Regions from separate parts of the Aminobacter sp. LjRoot7 genome, predicted to be linked through region 2. Evidence: riboswitches for the same ligand, from Rfam matches in the RefSeq annotation. Region 2 holds a riboswitch; the other holds the start of a gene.
The links. Region 2 has a riboswitch for cobalamin ahead of ACSQ3E_RS23875 (CbiX/SirB N-terminal domain-containing protein). Riboswitches for the same ligand answer to the same signal wherever they lie in the genome.
Positions count from the first base shown of each region.

Region 1 (3,165 bases), on a different contig from region 2:
GTCGTGGCTTTCGCCCGGCAAGAGCGCCAGCGCGATGCCTTTTTCGCGCGCCATCGCGGCAAGCTGGTCGCAGCCGTAGCGCCACCAGTCGTGGCCGCCGAGAATGCGGACGAGGATGACCTTGGCGTGGCAGGCGACGCTGTCGATCCAGAGATCGACCGACATCGGATGGCGGAGGTCGCGCAGGCTGGCGAGCCGCATCGACGGCAGGTTTTCGGCATCCGCCTTCCAGGCGCTGGCGAGGCCGGCCAGATCGCTGTCGGTGAAGGACAGCGCCACCACATCCGCAGGCTTCTGCCTGAGGTCGACAGGCTCGATCAGGTCATCGAGCGAGGCGGAGGTGGTGGTGAGGATGTGCATCCAACCTGTCCGGTTCAGCCGACCAGGATACGCTCGATGGCCGGGCGGTCGAGGCCCTTGAGGCCGATAACGACCAGGCGCGAGCGTCGGTCGTCCCCGGCGGCCCAGGCACGGTCGTAGTAGTGGTTGACGCGCGGACCGACAGCCTGGACGAGCAGGCGCATCGGCTTGCCGCCGACGTCGACGAAGCCCTTTACACGCAACACGTTTTCTTCTTCGGCGGCGGTGGCGACGCGCTTCGCCAGTTCGTCGGGGTTGGCGATCGACGGGATTTCGATGACGAAGGTGTCGAAGTCGTCGTGCTCGTGGTCGAAGGCGCCGTCGTGATGGGTCTTGCGGTTTTCGATGTCGTCCTCGACGGCGAGGCCGAGGCCGAGCAGAACCGACGGATCGACCTTGCCATGCGCCGACGGCACGATCTTGACGGCGCGTGCCAGGTGCTCGCGAACGATGGCGGTGGCGCGGGCGTGACCGGCTTCGTCGAGCAGGTCGCTCTTGGACAGGATGATGAGGTCGGCGCAGGCGACCTGATCCTCGAACACTTCTTCGACCGGGTCGTCGTGGTCAAGCGAATCGTCTGCGCTGCGCTGGGCGGCAAGCGCTTCCATGTCGGAGGCGACCTTGCCTGCGGCCAGCGCGGGGCCATCGACAACGGCGATGACGCCGTCGACCGTCACGCGGCTCTTGACCGTCGGCCACTGGAAGGCTTGGACCAGCGGCTTGGGCAGCGCCAGGCCCGAAGTTTCGATCAGGATGTGGTCAACCCTTGGCGTAAGCGACAGGATCTGGTCGAGGGCCGGGACAAAGTCGTCGGCGACGGTGCAGCAAATGCAGCCATTGGCCAGCTCGACGATGTTTTCCTCCGGGCAGGCATCGACGCCGCAGCCCTTGAGAATCTCGCCGTCGATGCCGACATCGCCGAACTCGTTGACGATGATTGCGAGGCGCTTGCCCTTGGAGTTCTCAAGGATGTTGCGCAGCAGAGTGGTCTTGCCGGCGCCGAGAAAGCCGGTGACGACGGTGCAGGGAACGCGTTCGACGGAGGCGGTCATGTGTCTTCCTTGATGAGAGCAAGTGGTGGGATGCGCGCGATAAGCCCGCGCTTGAGGCTGTCGGGACGACCGCGCCAGGGGATCAGGCCGTCGGTCGAGGTGGCGAAGAGTTTTGCGCCGGCGACGAGATCGTCGCCCGAATTGGTGTTGAGATCGCCGAAGACGTAGCTCCACGCGCCGTCGCGGATCAGTGCTGCGCTGAGGCGGCGCTTGCAGTTGCCCAGGCACTCGACGCTGCGCACGGCGATCTCGCCATTGGCGGCGAGGCGGGCGTGTTCGGCAAGCTGGGCGCCGGCGCGGGGATGGGCGTCCGAGCCGGTTTCGTCGCGGCAAGAAGAGCAGACGAGAATGGTCACGTCGCATGAGCGCGCGTCGGCTGCATCGCAGGATGCGTCGGCTGATGCGACCGGAAGGTTGTCGTCGAAGTCCAAATCCAGGCTCCTTGCCCGGGGCACCCGCCAGGCGATCGGATCAATGTCTGCGACGGCAGGTCTCCTGGCTTGCGGATCGTCGCCTTCGCTCGCCTTCCCGGGAAAATCCCAGTGGTCTTCGAGCTTGGCTCTTCGCTCACAGTTGCGGGGACAGCCGCGGATTTGACGCCACCGGCGCGCACCGCATTCCCTCTTAGCCTTCGCCGTTGCGGGCGAAGGACCGTCTGTGGGCGATTTAGGCTTTCGCGAGGGGTGGAGTCAACGAGGCGGAGCGACCCGCAATGTCGCTCAGGCCGGGTCCAAGGTCGCCGGCGGGCGTCACCTCGATGCGCTCGAGGCCGAGCCAGCCGCGCATTTGCTGGAGTTCTTCGTAAAGTTCGGCTGCGGTTTCCGGCGGAGCACAGGGCTCTGCATAGGCGGCGTGGACGCGCAGGATACCCGCCGGACGGTCGGCCTTCAGGTCGATGCGGGCGACGATGCGCTCGCCCAGAAGGAAGGGAAGGACGTAGTAGCCGTACTGGCGCCTCTCCGCCGGGGTGTAGATTTCGATGCGGTACCGGAAGTCGAACAATTGCTCGGCACGGGTGCGCTCGAAGACGAGCGGATCGAAGGGCGCAAGCAGGGCGCGTGCATGGATCTTGCGCGGAATGCGGGCATCGGCGTGGAGATAGGCCTGCCGGTCCCAGCCTTCGACACGGACGGGAATCAGTTCACCCAGTTCGACCAGCTCTTCGAGCCGGCCCTTCATGTCGGCGGGCGACAGGCGGAAATAGTCGCGCAGGCAGATGCCGGTGGCGACGCCGTGGGCGCGGGCGGAGATTCGCAGCAGTTCGCGATGCGCGTCCTCAGCTTGTGGGACAGGCCGGTCGTAGATGTCGGCCGGGAGCACGCGCTCTGGCAGGTCGTAGAGGCGTTCGAAGCCGCGGCGCGAATGGGTGGTGATGCGGCCGGCCCAGAACAGCCACTCGAAGGCATGCTTTTCCTGGCTCCAGCCCCACCAGCCGCCGGAGCCCTTCGAGCCTTCGATGTCGGAAGCGGCGATCGGACCGCGGTCGACCACCTGGCGAAAGATCTCTTCTATATAGGGCCTGTTCGCACGGCCGAACTTGGCAAGCCCGCCATACATGCCGTCCTCTGCCCGCGCCATGCGCCAGCGCAACAGCGGAAAGGTCTCCAGTGGCAGCAGCGACGCTTCATGCGCCCAGTATTCGAACAGCATGCGCTTCTTCGGGGCCATGGCATCGTCAAGCAGGGCCATGGGGTAGGGGCCGAGTCGCGAATAGAGCGGCATGTAATGGGCGCGCACGACCGCGCTGACCGAG
Region 1 is NZ_CAXUPX020000001.1:198,509-201,673, reverse strand. Features, by position in the region: gene cobN (cobaltochelatase subunit CobN) at 1-360, opposite strand, end outside; gene cobW (cobalamin biosynthesis protein CobW) at 375-1,412, opposite strand; gene ACSQ3E_RS00990 (DUF1636 family protein) at 1,409-1,843, opposite strand; cobalamin riboswitch at 1,881-2,083, opposite strand; gene ACSQ3E_RS00985 (winged helix-turn-helix domain-containing protein) at 2,079-3,165, opposite strand, start outside.
Region 1: it holds a riboswitch for cobalamin, as region 2 does, so the genes downstream of both, ACSQ3E_RS00990 (DUF1636 family protein) here and ACSQ3E_RS23875 (CbiX/SirB N-terminal domain-containing protein) in region 2, are expected to answer to the same signal.

Region 2 (3,165 bases):
TCGAGTCACCTAAGCGGCACCATTTTTCCCTTGTAAAACAGCAACTTACACAAACTTTCATGGATCTCCCAAGCGGGAAAATCCGGTCTTCTGCCCGTGGGAAAACCCCTTGAATGTGCTAGAGTGCGCTCGTCGCTCGGCCAAGCCGCCGCGAATAGAACTGGAATATGTGCGCCGCCTCAAGTGCTCGGGCGGCGCGTTTTTTGGTAGCTAGCAGACTGCGCTAGTGTGCGGTCAAAGCAACGACCGCCGTAAGGTAACCAAGGCCAATAATGAGGTACGCGATTTGCAGTGCGGTCATCTTGTGCGAGTCACCTGTTGAAAGATGACCTTCTAGATATCATCTCGATTTCGCGTTCGCGGCCCCAAATAATGAGCCGTTCCCCAAATTCCCTCTATTCACAATTGATGGCCGGTTATCCACAGCAGGGTGCATTAACATCCTCGCGTGCCTTGACACGCGTAACGGCTCCCTAAACCCCGCGATGAGTGACGTGAAATACCTTGAGCTTCTACGAGCCAAGCGTGACGACGAAGTGCTTCGTCACCGGCTCGATGATCTTCCAGGTTCCCTTGAAATCCGCCTCGACGACGAACGCGTCGCCTGGCCCGACCTCGACGGGTTCGCCGCCATCAGGCGTGATGATGATGCGGCCCGAGATCATGTGGACGAACTCATAGTCGGTGTAGCTCGCATGGTAGGTGCCGGGGGTGGCCTGCCACGTTCCCGACAGCACCTTGCCGTCCTTGGTCGTGTGCTGGACGGTGGTTTTCATCGTCGGTTTTCCGTCGACCACCACCCAACCGGGCAGGTCACTGGAGTCGCCGCCTTCCGGCTGGCCGAATTTGAGGATGGTTGTGTTCGCCATGGTATTTTCCTCCCTTTTAGACGCCTCTGCATAGCCGATGCGAATCATTCAGGCAATTTTGTTTCCTGATAATAAAGTGCATTCCGTCACTGGCATGTCTTGCAGCCGCTGTCTTGCGGAATCACCGCTGTCGGTGTTGATGGGTGGATGTTTAGCAAGGACTTATAGATGAAGGCCAAACTGCTCGCCGCCGTGACGATGCTCGCAGTCGCGGGCTGTGCATCCCAGCCCGTCGACCATGCCACGACACTCTCGCCCCAGGATCCAAAATGGCGATCCGCCGAATGTGCGCAGGCCCGGGCAGCGGCGGCGAACTACGCGGCCAGCGAGAAAGAGACCATGAGCGTATCGGCAGGGCTGCTTCTCGGCCCATACGGGCTCGGCATCGCAATGGCCGGCAAGCAGCATCAGGCCAAGATGCGCAAGCAATTCGCCCGCGACATGCATCTGAAATGCTCGAGCAAGCCCCTTCCGGCCAGCCTGGCGAGATAGCGCTGACATCGCCGACAGCACGGCCTGACCTCGTCATGACCTCCGATGGTCCCTTGACTTGCCTCCGCCCGCCTATAGCTTGCCGCTCGGTTATGGTTCTTCCGCTTTCGGGCGGAAGCTAAGAGGGAATTCGGTGCAACACCGAAGCTGCCCCGCAACTGTAAGCGGCGAGCCGCATTGCAGATATTGTCACTGGCCAACGGGCCGGGAAGACAGGCGATGAAGCCGGGACCCGCGAGCCAGGAGACCTGCCTACCGAGTGACGTTCCGTGGGCGGGGTGTACCACCGGAGCGCAGGTTCGTGCAGGCGGCCATCGCCTGTCACGACATGCGTTGCGACAATCCCCGACCGCGATCAGGCCAGGAATCGATCGTTTGCCGATAGCTGAAATTGAGACTGCCTCGTCACAGCCCAAACGCGCCGTCGTGCTCGTCGCCAAGTCCGCCTTTGCCGCTGCTCCCTACAGGCAGATGCAGCGCCTCGCCGACCTCGCCGCGGCTTTGCCTGGCGTCGACCACGCCAGCTTCGGCTTCACCGAGCAGGGCACACCGTCGTTGCGCGAGGCGCTCGTGGCACTTCGCCAGGCCGAATTCTCCGACGTCCTCCTGCTGCCGCTGATGCTGCCGATCGAGCCGAGCTTCACCGCCTGGCTGACCAGGTCGCTGCGCCGCTGGCAGGCCGAGGAGGGCGGCGCCTGGCCGAATGTGCGCATTGCGCAGGGCCTCGCCGACAGCCCGCTGTTGCCGGCACTGATGGCCGAGCTCGTCGTCGGCGCCGATGTGGCGGCACCTGTTCCGCCGCTCGAAAAACTTGCGCCCGAGGGCTCGCTGGTGCCGGCGCAGAAACGCCGCGTGCTGGTCTGCCAGGGCGGCCCGTGCAATGCCGCCGGCGCCGACCTGATCTAGGGCCACCTGCGCAACCAGCAGGACAGGCAGAAACTGCGTGTCACCGGTGACGGCACGATGACTGCCAAATCGACCTGCCTCGGCCCCTGCAACCTCGCGCCCGTGCTGCAGGTTTTTCCCGAAGGCACCTATTATGGCGGTGTCACCGAGGCCGCCGTCGACCGCATCGTCACAGAACATCTGCTCGGAGGCGCAGTGGTCGACGACTTCGCCTACCAGCCCACCGGCCGCAAACAGGTGCTGCGGCCGGCGCCAGCATCCGAAAACACCAAGGGATAGCGGCGTTCCGCCACCATCAGCTGCTTGTCACGCGCTCCTTTTGGAAGAATACGGTGCGACGCCGCCAATGGCTCATCCGGCACACCGCTGATGCACCCAGAAAAAGCCAGGATGGAGCCATCTGTCGATATCTGACAATAGCCTTCGCCAGCCTGCCGCAAACCGTTGCGACGTGAGCGTGGCACGGCGAGCTGGACTTCGACACGAAGCCCGCCACCACCATCTGTGGTCGCATCAGGCGTGTTGAATATTCCCACGGGCTGACGTAACAGACCGGCTGCAAGGCACGTAAAATCCCTACCGCGTGTAGCCTGGATCAGCGAGTTGTGTGTGACGGACTATCATCTGCCTACAGATCCTGCGTCGCCTTCGAGCATATCGGCCAACAGGCAGTGCCTTCTGGTTTTGGGCATGCATCGCTCCGGCACCAGCGCGCTTACCCGCATGCTTGGGCTGCTGGGCATCGACCTGCCCAAGACGCCGCTAGGCGGCAATGAAACCAATCTGACCGGACACTGGGAACCAGAGCCCGTCGTCTATCTCAACGACCGCATCCTTGCCGCAGCGGGCTCCAGCTGGCGCGACTTCAGGCCGGTCGATCCGCGCTGGTTTCAGTCAG
Region 2 is NZ_CAXUPX020000010.1:34,648-37,812, forward strand. Features, by position in the region: gene ACSQ3E_RS23865 (cupin domain-containing protein) at 513-869, opposite strand; gene ACSQ3E_RS23870 (hypothetical protein) at 1,038-1,361, shown strand; cobalamin riboswitch at 1,438-1,629, shown strand; gene ACSQ3E_RS23875 (CbiX/SirB N-terminal domain-containing protein) at 1,737-2,267, shown strand; gene ACSQ3E_RS23880 ((2Fe-2S) ferredoxin domain-containing protein) at 2,274-2,546, shown strand; gene ACSQ3E_RS23885 (hypothetical protein) at 2,958-3,165, shown strand, end outside.